One region of the Streptomyces sp. NPDC056160 genome, then DNA from elsewhere that is predicted to be linked to it. Evidence: riboswitches for the same ligand, from Rfam matches in the RefSeq annotation. Region 1 holds a riboswitch; each other region holds the start of a gene.
The links. Region 1 has a riboswitch for cobalamin ahead of ACFC02_RS17800 (ribonucleoside-diphosphate reductase subunit alpha). Riboswitches for the same ligand answer to the same signal wherever they lie in the genome.
Positions count from the first base shown of each region.

Region 1 (5,842 bases):
GAGGTCTACGACGTCCACCTCGCCGAGGCCGAGGAGACCATCGAGACGTCGCTGGCCACCCCGCGCGAGGCGGGCCTGCTCGGCACCGACGTGGGCCTGCCGATGCTGCTGCTCTCCCGGCACTCCCAGGACCGCACGGGCCAGCCCGTGGAGTGGGTGCGCTCGGTGTACCGCGGCGACCGCTACAAGTTCGTGGCACGGCTCAAGCGCCCGATGGACTGACCTCCCGGGCCGCCGGACCGGCCCCGCCCGCCGCGCACCCCGCCCCCGCGGCCGGTGCCCGGACGGCGGCCGGGAAGCACCCGGGCGGCGGCCGGGCGAGGGACGCGCAACCGGTATGCGGACAAGGGGTTCCGTTCACTTGTCACCGTGACCTAGATTGCCTGCGCAATCGCACGGCTGACCAGCGAGGGGACGGAGCCGACATGTCAGATGGGCCAGGAGTGGGCAAAGGGGTGGTGACACCCCTGCGGGTGGTCATCGGCCTCTGCCTCGTCGCGCCGTTCGTGGCGATGCTGTGGGTCGGTTCGTACGCCAAGGTGGGGCCCACGTTCATCGGCATCCCGTTCTTCTACTGGTACCAGATGCTGTGGGTGGTCATCTCCACGGTCCTCACGGTGATCGCCTACCGGCTGTGGCAGCTCGACCAGCGTGGTCGCCGCTCGGCGGACACCGCCTCCCCGAAGGGCGGTGCGACCCGGTGAAGGACGGCGTCAACGGCGTCGCGCTCGGCGTCTTCATCTTCTTCTTCCTGCTCGTCACCGTCATGGGGTTCCTGGCCGCGCGCTGGCGCCGGGCGGAGAACGAGAGCCTGGACGAGTGGGGTCTGGGCGGCCGGTCGTTCGGCACGTGGATCACGTGGTTCCTGCTCGGCGGCGACCTCTACACCGCGTACACGTTCGTGGCGGTGCCCGCGGCGATCTACGCGACCGGCGCGGCCGGGTTCTTCGCGGTGCCGTACACGATCCTGGTCTACCCCCTGATCTTCACCTTCCTGCCGCGGCTGTGGTCGGTCTCGCACAAGCACGGGTACGTGACGACGTCGGACTTCGTACGCGGCCGGTTCGGGTCCAAGGGCCTGTCCCTGGCGGTCGCCCTCACCGGCATCCTCGCCACCATGCCGTACATCGCGCTCCAACTGGTCGGCATCCAGGCGGTGCTCGACGTGATGGGCGTGGGCGGCGGCGAGAACACCAACTGGTTCGTGAAGGACCTGCCGCTGCTGATCGCCTTCGGCGTGCTGGCGGCGTACACGTACTCCTCGGGACTGCGCGCCCCGGCGCTGATCGCGTTCGTCAAGGACGCGCTCATCTACATCGTCATCGCGGTCGCGATCATCTACATCCCGATCAAGCTGGGCGGCTTCGACGACATCTTCGCCAAGGCCGCCCACGCGTTCAGCCAGACGAATCCGGCCACCGGCAAACCACGCGGCGCGGTCGTGCCGGGCGAGGCGAGCCAGTGGACCTACGCCACCCTCGCCCTCGGCTCCGCGCTCGCCCTGTTCATGTACCCGCACTCGATCACCGCCACGCTGTCCTCGCGCAGCCGTGAGGTGATCCGCCGCAACACCACGATCCTGCCGCTGTACTCGCTGATGCTGGGCCTGCTGGCGCTGCTGGGCTTCATGGCGATCGCGGCGGGCGTGAAGGTCCAGAACGGGCAGCTGGCCATTCCGCAGCTGTTCGAGGACATGTTCCCGGACTGGTTCACCGGCATCGCCTTCGCGGCGATCGGCATCGGGGCGCTGGTCCCGGCGGCGATCATGTCGATCGCGGCGGCGAACCTGTTCACCCGCAACATCTACAAGGACTTCATCAAGCCGGACGCGACGGCCGAGCAGGAGACCCGGGTCTCCAAGCTGGTCTCGCTGCTGGTGAAGGTGGGCGCGCTGGTCTTCGTCCTGACCATGGACAAGACCGTGGCGATCAACTTCCAGTTGCTGGGCGGCATCTGGATCCTGCAGACCTTCCCGGCGCTGGTGGGCGGCCTGTTCACCCGCTGGTTCCACCGCTGGGCACTGCTGGCCGGCTGGGCCGTCGGCATGGTCTACGGCACGGTCGCGGCCTACGGGGTCGCCTCGCCGACGCAGAAGCACTTCGGTGGCTCGGCCAAGGAGATCCCGGGCATCGGCGAGATCGGCTACATCGGCATGACGGCGTTCGCCCTGAACGTCGTCGTCTCCGTCGTCCTGACCTTCGTCCTGAAGGCGCTGAAGGCCCCCGAGGGCGTCGACGAGACCAGCCCGCAGGACTACACCGCCGACGCGGGTGACCCCGGCGTCGCGGTCGAACTCCCGCCGGCCACGGCGGGCAGCGCTCACTGAGCTGCCGGAACCAGGGCACGGGCCGCCGGGAAGACCGGCGGCCCGTTGTCGTACCCGTGCGGCACACTCGGCCCCATGGACCTCGTGATCAGGCCGGCCGAGCCCGGCGAGTACGACACCCTCGGTGAGATCACCGCCCAGGCCTATCTCCAGGACGGGCTGCTGGACTTCGGGGAGAGCGACCCCTACCTGAGCGAGCTGAGGGACGTCGCCAAGCGGGCGGCCGCCGCCGAGGTGCTGGTGGCCGTGGCGGACGAAGCGGTGCTCGGCGGAGTCGCGTTCGTGCCGTCCGGCGGCGCCATGGCCGACATCGCCGGACCCGGCGAGGCCGAGATACGCATGCTCGCGGTCGCGCGCGCCGCACGCGGCCGGGGCGCGGGTGAGGCGCTGGTGCGGGCCTGCCTGGACCGGGCGCGGGCCACCGAGGGCTGTGCGCGCCTCGTGCTGTCAACCCAGCGCACCATGCACGCCGCCCACCGCCTCTACGAGCGCCTGGGCTTCGTCCGCACCCCGCAGCGGGACTGGAACCCGCTGCCGGACCTGGACGACATCACGCTGCTCACCTACGCGTTGGCGCTCTGACAGCGACCGACACCCTCCGCAGTCGACGCGACACATCCCAGGCACAACATATGGGGGTGGCTTCCGCACCCGGCACAAGATGTATGCTCATGCTCGCTGTCGTCGCAGGGGAATCCGGTGCGAATCCGGAACTGTCCCGCAACGGTGTACTCGTACACATATGCCCTCAAGGCCGTGTACGAGCGTCAGTCCGAGGACCTGCCGACAGTGCGCCCGGCCGTCCGGTCCGGGTGCCTGACGTCCGGGCCTCGTGGAATGGGCCGGTGGACGCGGCGCCGTGTGCGCTCGTGTGCTGCCCCCTGCCCTCGGCGAGGCCCCGTGCCGAGCGAGGGAGAGCCCCAAGTGACCATCGCGCCAGCCGATCCGGCCTCAGCCACGGGCCTGGAGAACGACGGTCCCGGTGCCGCGCTGCTGCGGACCCTGACCGAGCTGACCGCCGACCTCCCCGACGCCGACCCCGGCCGGGTCGCCGCCGCCGCGCTGCGCGGCCGGTCGGCGCACGCCGACGAGGCGGAGCTGCGGGAGCTGGCCACCGAGGCGGCGGCCGGGCTCATCTCCGAGGACCCCGCCTACTCGCGGCTGGCCGCCCGTCTGCTCACGCTCTCCATCCGCGCCGAGGCGGCCTCGCAGGGCGTCACGTCCTTCACCGAGTCGGTGGCCACGGGCCACCGCGAGGGACTGATCGCCGACCGGACCGCCGCGTTCGTCCGCCTGCACGCCGCCCGCCTGGACGCGCTGGCCGACCCGGCCGCCGACGACCGCTTCGGTTACTTCGGGCTGCGCACCCTGCACAGCCGCTACCTGCTGCGGCACCCGATCACCCGCAAGGTGATCGAGACGCCACAGCACTTCATGCTGCGGGTGGCCAGCGGGCTCGCCGAGGACGACAGCCCCCGGGCCGTCGACGAAGTCGCCGCGCTCCACGGGCTCATGAGCCGCCTCGACTACCTCCCCTCCTCCCCCACGCTCTTCAACTCCGGCACCCGCCACCCCCAGATGTCCTCCTGCTACCTGCTCGACTCCCCCAAGGACGAGCTGGACAGCATCTACGACCGCTACCACCAGGTGGCCCGGCTCTCCAAGCACGCCGGCGGCATCGGCATCGCCTACTCCCGCGTCCGCTCGCGCGGCTCGCTGATCCGCGGCACCAACGGGCACTCCAACGGCATCGTCCCGTTCCTGAAGACCCTCGACGCGTCGGTGGCCGCCGTGAACCAGGGCGGCCGGCGCAAGGGCGCGGCGGCCGTCTACCTGGAGACCTGGCACTCGGACATCGAGGAGTTCCTGGAGCTGCGCGACAACACCGGCGAGGACGCGCGCCGCACCCACAACCTGAACCTGGCGCACTGGATCCCGGACGAGTTCATGCGCCGCGTCGACGCCGACGGGCAGTGGTCGCTGTTCTCCCCGGCCGACGTGCCTCAACTGGTGGACCTGTGGGGCGGGGAGTTCGACGCGGCCTACCGCGCGGCCGAGGCGGCCGGGCTCGCGAAGAAGACCCTGCCCGCCCGTGAGCTGTACGGCCGGATGATGCGCACCCTCGCGCAGACCGGCAACGGCTGGATGACCTTCAAGGACGCCGCCAACCGCACCGCCAACCAGACGGCCGAGCCGGGCCACGTCATCCACTCCTCGAACCTCTGCACGGAGATCCTGGAGGTCACCGACGACGGCGAGACGGCGGTCTGCAACCTCGGCTCCGTCAACCTCGGCGCCTTCGCCGACCCCGAGCGCGGGGACCTCGACTGGGAGCGGCTGGACGAGACCGTCCGCACGGCCGTCACCTTCCTGGACCGGGTCGTCGACATCAACTTCTACCCGACCGAGCAGGCCGCCCGCTCCAACGCCCGGTGGCGGCCGGTGGGCCTGGGCGCGATGGGCCTCCAGGACGTCTTCTTCAAGCTGCGGCTGCCCTTCGACTCGCCCGAGGCGAAAGCGCTGTCGACCCGGATCGCCGAGCGGATCATGCTCGCCGCCTACGAGGCCTCCGCCGACCTCGCCGAACGGAACGCCCCGCTGCCCGCCTGGGAGAAGACCCGCGCCGCGCGCGGTGTGCTGCACCCCGACCACTACGACGTGGACCTCGCCTGGCCCGAGCGCTGGGCGGCCCTGCGCGAGCGGATCGCCGCCGTCGGCATGCGCAACTCACTGCTGCTGGCGATCGCGCCGACCGCCACCATCGCCTCCATCGCGGGCGTCTACGAGTGCATCGAGCCGCAGGTCTCCAACCTGTTCAAGCGCGAGACGCTCTCGGGCGAGTTCCTCCAGGTCAACTCCTACCTGGTGCGCGACCTCAAGACGCTCGGCGTGTGGGACGCCCGTACCCGGGAGGCGCTGCGCGAGGCGAACGGCTCGGTGCAGGACTTCGCGTGGATCCCCGAGGACGTGCGGCGGCTGTACCGCACGGCGTGGGAGATCCCGCAGCGCGGCCTGATCGACATGGCCGCCGCCCGTACCCCGTTCCTGGACCAGGCGCAGTCGCTGAACCTGTTCCTGGAGACGCCGACCATCGGCAAGCTCTCCTCGATGTACGCCTACGCCTGGAAGCAGGGCCTGAAGACGACGTACTACCTGCGCTCGCGACCGGCTACCCGGATCGCCCGCGCGGCCCGGGCGCAGACCCCCGCCGCCGTCCCCGTCCAGCAGGTCGCCGACCCCGACGCGGTCGCCTGCTCCCTTGAGAACCCCGAGTCCTGCGAGGCATGCCAGTGATGACCAGCACCCGAAACACGAACCTGCTCGACCCGGGCTTCGAGCTGACCCTGCGCCCCATGCGCTACCCCGACTTCTACGAGCGCTACCGGGACGCGATCAAGAACACCTGGCACGTGGAGGAGGTCGACCTCCACTCGGACGTCGCCGACCTCGCCAAGCTCTCCCCCGGCGAGCAGCACCTGATCGGCCGGCTGGTCGCGTTCTTCGCGACGGGCGACT
Region 1 covers NZ_JBHJUW010000042.1:36,823-42,664, forward strand. The annotation lists gene ACFC02_RS17780 (GntR family transcriptional regulator) at 1-222, shown strand, start outside; gene ACFC02_RS17785 (DUF3311 domain-containing protein) at 426-704, shown strand; gene mctP (monocarboxylate uptake permease MctP) at 701-2,326, shown strand; gene ACFC02_RS17795 (GNAT family N-acetyltransferase) at 2,402-2,908, shown strand; cobalamin riboswitch at 2,962-3,129, shown strand; gene ACFC02_RS17800 (ribonucleoside-diphosphate reductase subunit alpha) at 3,251-5,620, shown strand; gene ACFC02_RS17805 (ribonucleotide-diphosphate reductase subunit beta) at 5,620-5,842, shown strand, end outside.

Region 2 (5,842 bases), on a different contig from region 1:
CGGCGGCCCTGCCCGAGGTGACCTGCACCGTCTGGTCGAACGTCTTCATGGTCGCCCACCTCCGCCCCGGCGAGACCCTGCTCGTGCACGGCGGCTCCAGCGGCATCGGCACCATGGCGATCCAGCTGGCCAAGGCCGCCGGCGCGCGGGTCGCGGTCACGGCGGGCACCAAGGAGAAGCTGGACCAGTGCGCCGAACTGGGCGCCGGCATCCTGATCAACTACCGGGAGCAGGACTTCGTCGAGGAGATCCGGCAGGCCACGGACGGGGCCGGCGCCGACGTCATCCTGGACAACATGGGCGCCAAGTACCTGGACCGCAACGTCCGGGCCCTCGCCGTCAACGGGCGGCTAGCGATCATCGGCATGCAGGGCGGCACCAAGGCCGAACTGGACATCGGCGCCCTGCTGGGCAAGCGGGCAGCGGTCAGCGCGACCTCGCTGCGAGCCCGTCCGCTCGACGAGAAGGCGGCCATCGTGGCGGCCGTCCGCGAGCACGTGTGGCCGCTGTTCGCTCAGGGGCACGTCAGGCCGGTCGTCGACCGGGAGGTGCCGATGCGGGAGGCCGCGTCCGCCCATCGGCTGGTGGAGGAGAGTTCCCACGTCGGCAAGGTGCTGCTGGTGGCCTCCTGATCGGCGCCGCGACACCGTACGGACCCGGCGCACCGAGCCCGGCGCCGGGTTCGACGGACGGTGCCGTCGGCCACGCCGGCGGTGTGCACGTAGTGCTGGTCGGCCACGACGCTCGGGGGAGACCTGGCTGCTGTCGGCCTTGATCGAGTGGCCGCTGTCCTGGCGGTGCCGGTCCGGCGCTCGGCGACGGGCAGCGAGAGGGCGGCCCGGGCAGTGCCCGTCGCGGTGAGGGTGAGGGCCGCGCGCCGCCATGAGGTGCGCGGTGGCGCGCGTGGACATCGTGAAGCACCTTTCCGGGTGAGCGGGCCGGAGCGAGCGGGCCGGAGCGAGCGGGCCGGAGCGTGCCGGCCTCGGGGCTCAGACCAGGAGCGCGGCGTGCTCCCGTGCGGATTCGGCGGCACGCCCCAGCGACTCGCGTTCCGACTCCTCGGCCTGCGGTACCAGGGCGGCCATGGCGGGGTTGACCGGGGCCATCGTCAGTTCGCGCGTGATGACCTCGACCTGCAGGCCGAGCCCGCCGCCCAGCACCGTCTCCAGGTAGTTGGTGTCGTGCTCGAAGCCGGCCCGCGGGGTGCCGGGGCGGTAGGAGCCGCCGCGCGACGCCGCGACCACGACGCGCTTGCCGGACGGCGGCACGCCCTCGCCGAAGGTGCGCCCGGCCAGGATGATCTGGTCCAGCCACGCCTTGAGGGTGGAGGGGATCGTGAAGTTGTACATGGGGGCGCCGATGACGAGGACGTCGGCCTTCTCGAACTCGGCGATGAGTTCCTCGCGCAGCGGGGGGAGGGACTCGGCGGTGACGGTGGCGGCGTCCAGGTGCGGCACCGGGTCGGCGGCCAGGTCGCGGTAGATGACGCTGCCCTGCGGGTGCGCCTCCTGCCAGGTCTTGCGGAAGGCGTCGGTGAGCCGGCGCGAGCCGGAGTTCTCCAGCGGGAAGAGGGACGAGTCGATGTGCAGCAGGACGGCCATGGAAGGTGCTCCTCGGGTGGGCCGCGCGGGGCACGGCGGGGGTGGTCCGGGCGTGCGGAGGCACCCGGATTCGTATGTCAGCTTCCTCAGCTGCTTACGAAATTACAGTACCCCACTTTTTCGTAGTAAATGAGCGGTGGGCGGTACCATGGGCGCATGACAGTGGAGCGACAGGACGCGGGGCAGTGCTCGGCGGCGGGCGGTGCGGTCGAACGCGTCTTCCTGCTTCTCGGCAAACGCTGGAACGGCGTGATCCTCGCCAGCCTCATGAGCGGTCCCGGCCGCTTCGCCGAACTGCGCCGCGCCGTCAGCGGGATCAGCGAGCGCATGCTCTCCGACCGCCTCGCCGAACTCGGGGAGGCCGGCCTGGTCCGCCGTGAGGTGGACGCCGGCCCGCCCCTGCGCGTCTCCTATCAACTCACTCCCGCGGGCGAGGCCCTGAGGCCGGCCCTCCAGGAACTGGGCGGCTGGGCCGAGCGGTTCCTCGGGACGTCCGAGCAGGACGGCTGCCCCTCCCTGCGGCAGCAGGAAGCCGAGGACACCCGGAACGCGTGACGTCCCCGCCCTACGCTCCTACGTGCCTTCGGCACCACGGTCCGGCCGGGGCGTGTTTCGAAAGTCCCTCCCCCGGCCTTCGGCCGGGAGGTGCCCCCAGCCCCGCGGCGTCTGGCACGCGCGCTCGCCGCGTTGTCGGGATCGTCCACGTACGCCCGGTACGCGGACGACCCTCCGCCTTGCGATCGCACGCACCGGACGCCGCGGGGCCCGCCCTCCGGGCGGACGGCGCTACATTCGAAACACGCCCTAGTCGGCCGCCTCCCCCGCTCCGGCCCCCACCGCCCAGCGCTGCTCGACCCTGGCGACCTTCCAGTACGCCAGCGCCGCCGCCCACACCACCACGAACAGGATGACGATGACGTAGCCCACGTGGTCGAGGTCGAGTCCGGCGATCCAGCCGGTGACCGTGTCGCTCAGGTCGAGCTTGTCGTGCAGGACGCCGACCAGCTCGATCGTGCCGATGAAGAAGGCGACCGCGATGGACAGGCCGGTGATGGTCAGGTTGTAGAACACCTTGCGGACGGGGTTGGAGAACGCCCACTGGTAGGCGAAGTTCATGAACGTGCCGTCCAGGGTGTCGAACAGGCTCATGCCGGCGGCGAACAGCAGGGGCAGGCAGAGGATCGCGTACCAGGGCAGTCCGGCCGCCGCGCCGGAGCCGGCCATCACCATCAGCGTGACCTCGGTGGCGGTGTCGAAGCCGAGGCCGAAGAGGAAGCCGAGCGGGTACATCTGGCCGGGCCGGGAGATCGACCTGGTGAGGCGGCCCAGGATCCGGTTCATGAACCCCCGTGAGTCCAGGTGGGCCTCCAGCTCCCGCTCGTCGTAGGTGCCCGCGCGCATCGCCCGGAACACCTTCAGGATGCCGGCGAGGGCGACCAGGTTGAGGGCGGCGATCAGGTAGAGGAAGGTGCCCGAGACGGTGGTGCCGACGATGCCGAGCGTCTGGTGCGTACGGGAGTCGTCGTTCATCAGGGTGCCCGCGAGCTGGGCGCCGCCCGCCACCAGCGCGGCCATGGCCACCACCACGCTGGAGTGGCCCAGCGCGAACCAGAAGCCCACCGAGACCGGCCGCTTGCCGTCGGCCATCAGCTTGCGGGTGGTGTTGTCGATGGCGGCGATGTGGTCGGCGTCGAAGGCGTGCCGCATGCCGAGCGTGTAGGCGGTGACGCCGAGGCCGATACCGAAGGCCTTGCTGCCGACCTGGTAGTGCTCGGGGACGACGAGCAGGAACAGGATGCCGAAGGCGACGACGTGCAGGGCGGCTATCACCGCCATCAGGCCCGCGGTCTTGAGGGTGTCCTCACGGCGCCAGCGGAAGGTCGCCGCGGGGGCGGGCCCCCCGGGGGCGGCGGCCGGCGTCGGGGCAGGCTTGGGCAGGGTCATCCGGTATCACGCTCCAGCACCTCGTGGATCACTTCGTGAGCTGCCGTGGCCGGTCTCCTGGCTTAGGGTCCGTACGTCCTCCCTCCCTGCCTTCCCGGTCGTGCGACCAGTGGCCCGGCGGATGCCGGACGGAAGGGGAACTCCCCGATCACAGTGGCGAGGGCCGCGTCGGCTTCGCACCGACTTCCCGAGCACCACGGCCCGCCCACGGTAGAGGGAGGGACCGTCGTCTGCATAGCTGCATACCTGCGCAGGTACGGAAGATCACACATCGGTGCCTGCGAGGATGGGGGCATGCATCTCGTCCCTGCCGACCGCTCGGACCGCCGCACCATCGACGGCCACCGGGTGTGCGACGCCATCGCGGCGATCGGGGAGCCCGGTCACGTCCGCGCGTGGGCGGAGCGCTTCTCGCTGCTGGCCGACCCCAAGCGGCTCGCCCTGCTGCTGGCCCTGCACCGCACCGGCCCACTGGCCGTCTCCGACCTCGCCGTCGCCACCGGCATGAACGACCCGGCGGTCTCCCAGGCCCTGCGCCTGCTGCGCGCGGCGGGCACCGTCCAGGGCGAGAAGGAGGGCCGCGTGGTGCGCTACCGCCTGGTGGACGAGGACGTACGGCACCTCCTGGAGCACTGCGCGGCGGACACGGACTGACGCCGGCACCGGGGTGACGGCGCGCCCCGCCGGTCGCCCCCTGTGCCCAGGTACCACCCCACGTGTTCGCTTTTCCGCGGATCTGGACAGATTCTCTGTGTCGCTCCGACGCACGAAGAGGAGACCGCGTGACCGACCGCACCGACGACGTGCCGCCCGACCTGTCCTCCCGCAGTCCCGACTGGTGGCGGCAGGCCGTCGTCTACCAGGTCTACCCCCGCAGCTTCGCCGACGCCGACGGGGACGGACTCGGTGACATCCGGGGCGTCACCCAGCGGCTGACGCACCTCGCCGCCCTCGGCGTGGACGCCGTGTGGCTCAGTCCGTTCTACCCCTCCGAACTGGCCGACGGCGGCTACGACGTCGCCGACCACCGGGACGTCGACCCGCGTCTGGGCACCCTCGACGACTTCGACGCGATGGTCACCGAGGCGCACCGCCTCGGTCTGAAGGTGATCGTCGACATCGTCCCCAACCACTCCTCGCACCGGCACCGCTGGTTCCAGGAGGCGCTGCGGGCCGGACCGGGCTCCGCCGCCCGCGCCCGGTACGTCTTCCGCGACGGGCGCGGCGCGCACGGTGAACTGCCCCCCACCGACTGGCAGTCCGTCTTCGGCGGCAGCGCCTGGCAGCGCGTGCCCGACGGGCAGTGGTACCTGCACCTGTTCGCGCCCGAGCAGCCGGACTTCGACTGGCGCGACGAGGAGGTCCGCGCCGACTTCCGCACCACCCTGCGGTTCTGGTCGGACCGGGGGGTGGACGGCTTCCGCGTCGACGTGGCGCACGCCCTGGTCAAGGACCTCGACGAGCCGTTGCGCGACGTCGGCGGCATCGGGGCCACCGGCGAGGACGCGCTGCCGCACGTCGAGCCGGGCAGCCACCCGTACTGGGACCGCGACGAGGTCTACGAGATCTACCGCGACTGGCGCAAGATCTTCGACGCCTACACGCCGCCCCGCACGGCGGTCGCCGAGGCCTGGGTCCCCGACGCGCGGCGCGCGTTGTACGCCCGGCCCGACGAACTGGGCCAGGCCTTCAACTTCGAGTACCTCCAGGCCGGCTGGGACGCCGGGGAGCTGCGCCGCACCATCGCCGCGTCCCTGGCCACCGCGCGGGCCGCCGGTGCCTCGGCCACCTGGGTGCTGTCCAACCACGACGTGGTCCGGCACGCCTCCCGGCTGGTGCTCCCGCCGGGCACGGACGAGAACGCCTGGCTGCTGTCCGGCGGCCGCGCGCCCGCCGTGGACGGCGCGGCCGGGCTGCGCCGGGCCCGCGCGGCGACCCTGCTGATGCTGGCCCTGCCCGGTTCGGCCTACCTCTACCAGGGCGAGGAGCTGGGCCTGCCCGAGGTGGCCGACCTGCCCACCGAGGTGCTCCAGGACCCGATCTGGGAGCAGACGGGCCACCTCCGCAAGGGCAGGGACGGCTGCCGGGTGCCGCTGCCGTGGACGACGACCGGACAGTCGTACGGCTTCGGTCCCGGCGGGGCCTGGCTGCCGCAGCCGACGGACTTCGGGGCGTACGCCGTCCAGGCGCAGGACGGGGTGGAGGGCTCGACGCTGGAGCTGTACCGCACGGCCCTGCGGCTGCGCCGCAAGCTGCTCGCGGGCGAGTCGCTGACCTGGGCGGAGGACACCCCGGCC
Region 2 covers NZ_JBHJUW010000102.1:26,215-32,056, forward strand. The annotation lists gene ACFC02_RS30035 (NAD(P)H-quinone oxidoreductase) at 1-632, shown strand, start outside; gene ACFC02_RS30040 (FMN-dependent NADH-azoreductase) at 990-1,601, opposite strand; gene ACFC02_RS30045 (winged helix-turn-helix transcriptional regulator) at 1,758-2,156, shown strand; gene ACFC02_RS30050 (HoxN/HupN/NixA family nickel/cobalt transporter) at 2,406-3,545, opposite strand; cobalamin riboswitch at 3,575-3,759, opposite strand; gene ACFC02_RS30055 (ArsR/SmtB family transcription factor) at 3,840-4,199, shown strand; gene ACFC02_RS30060 (glycoside hydrolase family 13 protein) at 4,328-5,842, shown strand, end outside.
Region 2: it holds a riboswitch for cobalamin, as region 1 does, so the genes downstream of both, ACFC02_RS30050 (HoxN/HupN/NixA family nickel/cobalt transporter) here and ACFC02_RS17800 (ribonucleoside-diphosphate reductase subunit alpha) in region 1, are expected to answer to the same signal.

Region 3 (5,842 bases), on a different contig from region 1:
GTGCACGGTGAGCCGGGGCTCGGTGGGCAGGGGCCGGCCCGGCGGTGCCTTGAGCGCGGCGTCGCTGGCGAGCCGGCCGGCGGCGACGCTCGCCGCGCCGGCCGCCAGGGCCGCGGTGACGGCCGCGGCCGTCGCTTTGACTGTGCGCACGGGTCCAGTGTCCTGGCGTACCGGGTCACCGGCCAGCGGAAGGAACGGTCGGGGTGACATGCCCGTGCGAGTTCCAGAAACGGCGGCCTTCATCCCTGCCGCGCTCGTCAGGCTTCCGGCCGGAGCTCCGGCTGTCCGTATCCGCGCAGCCGTTCCTCCGCCCGTGCCAGCTCTTGCGGGGAGAGCAGGGAGGGGGTCAGGCCGGGGACCGAGGAGGCGGTCAGCCACAGGCGGCACATCCACTCCAGCTGGGCGGTGCGGTCGTACGCCTGGTCGAGGGTGGCGCCGTGGGTGAGGGTGCCGTGGTTCCGCAGCAGGCAGCCGGAGCGGTCGGCCAGGGCGCGCAGCACGTGCGCGGCCAGCTCCTCGGTGCCGTAGGTCGCGTAGGGGGCCACGCGCACCGGGCCGCCGAGGGCGCCGGCCATGTAGTGGATCAGCGGCAGTTCGGGGACGAGCGTGGAGACGGCCGTGGCGTGCACGGCGTGGGTGTGGACGACGGCGCGGGCGGGGGTGGAGCGGTGGACGGCGAGGTGCATGGGCAGCTCGCTGGTCGGCCGCAGGGTGCCGAGCACCTGCCGGCCGTCGAGGCCGACGCCGGTCACGTCGTCCGGCGTGAGCCGGTCGTACGGGACGCCCGAGGGGGTGACCAGGACGGTGTCCCCCACCCGCACGGACACGTTGCCGGAGGTGCCGACGACCAGTCCGTCCGCCACGGTGCGGCGGGCGGTGGCCACCAGGTCGCACCACGCGCGGCGCTCGTCTTCCCGAGGCTCGCGTGGCGTCCGGGGCTCGTGTGACTCCGGGCACTCAGGGGGCTCCTGGGACCACTCGGAGGACTCATGGGACCCGCGCGACCCCTGCGGCCCGCGCACCGCCCGTGCTTCCCGCGGCTCCCGTGCGTCCCTCGTGTTTCCCGTGTCCCGCTGCTGTTCGGCCATGCGGCGATCCTGCCAGCCGTCTGCCGGAGCGCCGGTCCGCCCGGCCCGCGGACGGGAGGGAAGCCAGGAGAACCGGACACCGCCGCGACCGTCCCAGTTCATCTTCCGTTCACCCAGGTTACCTACGTTCGACGAGCCAATGACGCTCGAACGATTGCCTGGGTAAATGGAAAGCTTCTCGCTGATCCTCGCGATTGTGGTGGTTACCGCACTCGCGTTCGATTTCACGAACGGTTTCCACGACACCGCCAACGCGATGGCCACCACCATCTCCACCGGCGCACTCAAGCCCAAGGTCGCGGTGGCCATGTCCGCCGTGCTCAACCTGGTGGGCGCGTTCCTCTCCGTCGAGGTCGCCAACACGATCTCCAAGGGTCTCGTCGACGAGACCGGCATCCGCCCCGAGGTCATCTTCGCCGCACTGGTCGGAGCGATCCTCTGGAATCTGCTGACCTGGCTGGTCGGGCTCCCGTCCAGTTCCTCCCACGCCCTCCTGGGCGGTCTGATCGGCGCCACCATCGCCTCGGCCGGCGTCGGCGCCGTGCACGGCGACGTCCTGATCACCAAGGTCATGCTCCCGGCGGTCGCCGCCCCCGTCGTGGCGGGCGTCGCCGCGGTGGCCGCGACCCGGCTGTCGTACACGATCGGCCGGAAGACGGAGGGCAAGGCGGCCGAGAAGGGCCACCGGGTCGGTCAGATCGCCTCCGCCGGGCTGGTCTCGCTGGCGCACGGCACCAACGACGCGCAGAAGACGATGGGCATCATCACCCTCGCCCTGATCGCCGGCGGCGCCATCGCCCCCGGCTCCAACCCTCCCACCTGGGTCATCCTCTCCGCGGGCCTCGCCATCGCGCTGGGCACCTACATCGGCGGCTGGCGCATCATCCGCACCATGGGCACCGGCCTGACCGACCTCCGGCCGCAGCAGGGCTTCGCCGCCCAGACCAGTGCGGCGGCAGCCATCCTGGCCTCCTCCCACCTGGGCTTCTCGCTCTCCACCACCCATGTGGTCTCGGGCTCGGTGATGGGCGCGGGCCTCGGCCGCAAGGGCGGCGTGGTCCGCTGGTCCACCGCGGGCCGCATGGCCGTCGCCTGGGTGCTCACCCTGCCGGCCGCGGCGGTGGTCGGCGCGGGCGCGGAGGCCGTCACCGGCCTCGGTGACTGGGGCACCGCGCTCGTCGCCGTGTTCCTGGTGGCCGCGAGCGCAGCGATCTGGAAGATCTCCCGCCGCCAGGTCGTCGACCACACGAACGTCGCCCCGGCCACGGGCGCGACCGCGGCCGAGGAGCCGGCCGGTGTGGTGACCCAGGCGATCGCCGCCGTCTCCCCGCCTCCGGCGGCACCGGTGCCGGACGGCCTGACGGCCACCATCCCCGCTCCGGCGTCCGCGCTCGGCGCGGTGCCGGCGCCTCCCGCGAGTCCGGCGACGGCGGCGTCCCCGCCCGCCGCGGCGGTCTGACGCCCCGCCCCTCCACCCGGTTATCGAGCATCGAGAAAGCAGCTTCGACATGAAGATCGACTGGGCAGCCCTCGGCTCCGTCTTCGGCGTCAGCCTCGTGGTCACCGTCGGCCTGGTGGCCCTGTTCACCCTCGGCATCGCGGGCCTGTCCCGCCGGGAGGCGGCGTCGACCCGCGGCGAGTCGGCCGTGGCCGCGACCGCCGGCGCGTACGCGTGCTTCGCGCTGTGTGCGGCAGCCGTCGCCTACGGGATCTCCCTGATCCTGGGCTGACAACGATTCCGGGCTGACGAGAGGAAACGCCCTGGCCGCAGGCGGCGCGTGGTCACGCCTCGCACCTTCTGCACCAACCCCCGTAAGTGTTTCTGCGGCGCTTACGGGGGTTTTGCCGCATTCGACTCGCCTTCGGGACGCCGACCGGGAGGCGTCTTCCCCGCTTCACCGCGCGGAAAGAGGCCGAAAGGAGCCGTTTCAAGTCGCTGACCGCGCGTCAGGGCTATGAGCCTCGGCACACCGGCCCACCGCAGGTCAACGGCAAGTTGACGGCTGTTCCGAGGGCGTGGTGGACTTCCGGGGCCATGTACGGCGGCAGAAGAGGAAGCCGGTGCGAATCCGGCGCGGTCCCGCCACTGTCACCGGGGACGAACACCCCCGGGAGCCAGGAACTCTCTCCGCCGGTCTCGTCGAACCAGGGCGCGGACACCCTGAGTGAGGACCCATCGCCATGCGCGGCTGCCGACCGAGGTTCATCAGCGACTCCCTGACCGACCCCGCGGCCGGCTGACCCCGTGGGTGCCGATCGCGTCTTCGCGTACGGCGCCGCCGCCGGCCTCCTCGGTGACCTGCTCCTCGGCGACCCGCGCCGTGGGCACCCGGTCGCCGTGTTCGGGCGGGCCGCGGGCGCCGTGGAACGTGTGCTGTGGCGGGACCACCGCGGGCGGGGCGCGCTCCACACCGCCGTGTGCGCCGGTGGCGCCGTCGCGCTGGGGGCCGCCGCGGCCCGCGCCGTCCGCTCCTCCCCCACCGGCTCCGTCCTGCTGACCGGCGCCGCCACCTGGGCCGTCGTCGGCGGTACTTCACTCGCCCGCGAGGCGGGCGCCATCGGACGGGCGCTCGAGTCGGGGGACGTCGAGGCCGCCCGGGCACGGCTGCCGCACCTGTGCGGGCGCGATCCGCAGGCCCTGGACGCCGACGGGATCGCCCGCGCGGTCGTCGAGTCGGTCGCCGAGAACACCTCGGACGCGGTGGTGGGCGCGCTCGTCTGGGGCGCCCTCGCGGGCGTGCCGGGACTCCTCGGCTTCCGGGCCGTCAACACCCTGGACGCCATGGTCGGTCACAGGTCGCCGCGGTACCGGCGCTACGGGTGGGCCTCCGCCCGGCTAGACGACGTGGCGGGCTGGCCCGGGGCCCGGCTGACCGCCGTCCTGGCCACCGTGGCGGGGGGCGATCCGCGGGGGGCCGTACGGGCCTGGCGCGCCGACGCCGGGCGCCACCCGAGTCCCAACGCCGGTCCTGTGGAGGCCTCGTTCGCGGGGGCGCTCGGGGTGCGGCTGGGGGGCACGTTGTCGTACGGGGGGCGGGTGGAGCACCGGCCGGTGCTCAACGGCCCAGGGCGCGCCGTCCAGGTGGGCGACGTCGAGCGGGCCGTACGGCTCTCCCGGCGCGTGAGCTGGCTCGCGCTCGGCACCTGCGCCGCCGCGAAGCTGCTGTGCAACCGTCTGACGAAGGGACGTACGTCATGAGCAGCGGTCGGGGCGGCGGGCTGCTCGTCGCCGGGACCACCTCCGACGCCGGGAAGAGCGTCGTGACCGCCGGGATCTGCCGGTGGCTGGTGCGGCGCGGCGTGAAAGTGGCGCCGTTCAAGGCGCAGAACATGTCCCTCAACTCGTTCGTCACGCGGGAGGGCGCCGAGATCGGGCGGGCGCAGGCCATGCAGGCGCAGGCCTGCCGGATCGAGCCGACCGCGCTGATGAACCCGGTGCTGCTCAAGCCGGGCGGCGAACAGAGCAGCCAGATCGTGCTGCTGGGCAGGCCGGTGGGCGAGATGAGCGCACGCGGCTACCACGGCGGACGCCAGCGGCAGTTGCTGGGGACCGTGCTGGACTGCCTGGCCGAGCTGCGGGGCGCCTACGACGCGGTGATCTGCGAGGGGGCGGGCAGCCCGGCCGAGATCAACCTGCGCCGGACCGACATCGTCAACATGGGGATCGCACGGGGCGCCGGGCTGCCCGTGGTCGTCGTCGGCGACATCGACCGCGGCGGTGTCTTCGCCTCCTTCTTCGGCACCGTCGCCCTGCTGGCCCCCGCGGACCAGGAACTGGTCGCCGGGTTCCTGGTCAACAAGTTCCGCGGTGACGTCTCGCTGCTGGAGCCCGGCATCGACATGCTGCGCGACCTCACCGGCCGCCGGACGTACGGCGTGCTGCCCTTCCGGCACGGGCTCGGCATCGACGAGGAGGACGGCCTGAGGGTGTCGCTGCGGGGCGCCGTACGGGAGTCCGCGGTCGCGCCGCCGGTCGGTGAGGACGTGCTGCGGGTCGCCGTCTGCGCCCTGCCCCTGATGTCGAACTTCACCGACGTGGACGCGCTGGCCGCCGAGCCGGGCGTGGTCGTGCGGTTCGTGGACCGGCCCGAGGAACTGGCCGACGCCGACCTCGTGGTGGTCCCGGGCACCCGGGGCAGCGTACGGGCGCTGGACTGGCTGCGGGAGCGGGGCCTTGCCGACGCGCTGCGGCGCAGGGCGGCCGAGGGGCGGCCGGTGCTCGGGATCTGCGGCGGCTTCCAGGTGCTCGGCGAGCACATCGAGGACGAGGTCGAGAGCCGTCGCGGGCACGTCGACGGGCTCGGTCTGCTGCCGGTACGGGTCAGGTTCGCCGCCGGCAAGACCCTCGCCCGGCCGGTGGGCGAGGCCCTCGGCGAGCGGGTCGAGGGGTACGAGATCCACCACGGGGTCGCCGAAGTCACCGGCGGTGAGGCGTTCCTGGACGGTTGCCGGGTGGGGTCCGTCTGGGGCACGCACTGGCACGGTTCGCTGGAGTCGGACGGTTTCCGGCGGGAGTTCCTGCGGGAGGTCGCCTCGGCCGCGGGCCGTCGTTTCGTGCCCGCGCCCGCCACGTCCTTCGCCGCGCTGCGCGAGGAGCAGCTGGACCGGCTCGGCGATCTGATCGAGGAGCACGCGGACACGGACGCGCTGTGGCGGCTCATCGAGTCGGGCGCGCCGCGCGGTCTGCCGTTCATCCCGCCGGGGGCGCCCGCATGAGCGCCGGGCGGGGGCCGCGGGCCAGGCCGGGCGCGGGT
Region 3 covers NZ_JBHJUW010000130.1:17,252-23,093, reverse strand. The annotation lists gene ACFC02_RS33520 (alpha/beta hydrolase) at 1-150, opposite strand, end outside; gene ACFC02_RS33515 (class II aldolase/adducin family protein) at 258-1,088, opposite strand; gene ACFC02_RS33510 (anion permease) at 1,255-2,547, shown strand; gene ACFC02_RS33505 (hypothetical protein) at 2,597-2,818, shown strand; cobalamin riboswitch at 3,092-3,236, shown strand; gene ACFC02_RS33500 (cobalamin biosynthesis protein) at 3,334-4,287, shown strand; gene ACFC02_RS33495 (cobyric acid synthase) at 4,284-5,804, shown strand.
Region 3: it holds a riboswitch for cobalamin, as region 1 does, so the genes downstream of both, ACFC02_RS33500 (cobalamin biosynthesis protein) here and ACFC02_RS17800 (ribonucleoside-diphosphate reductase subunit alpha) in region 1, are expected to answer to the same signal.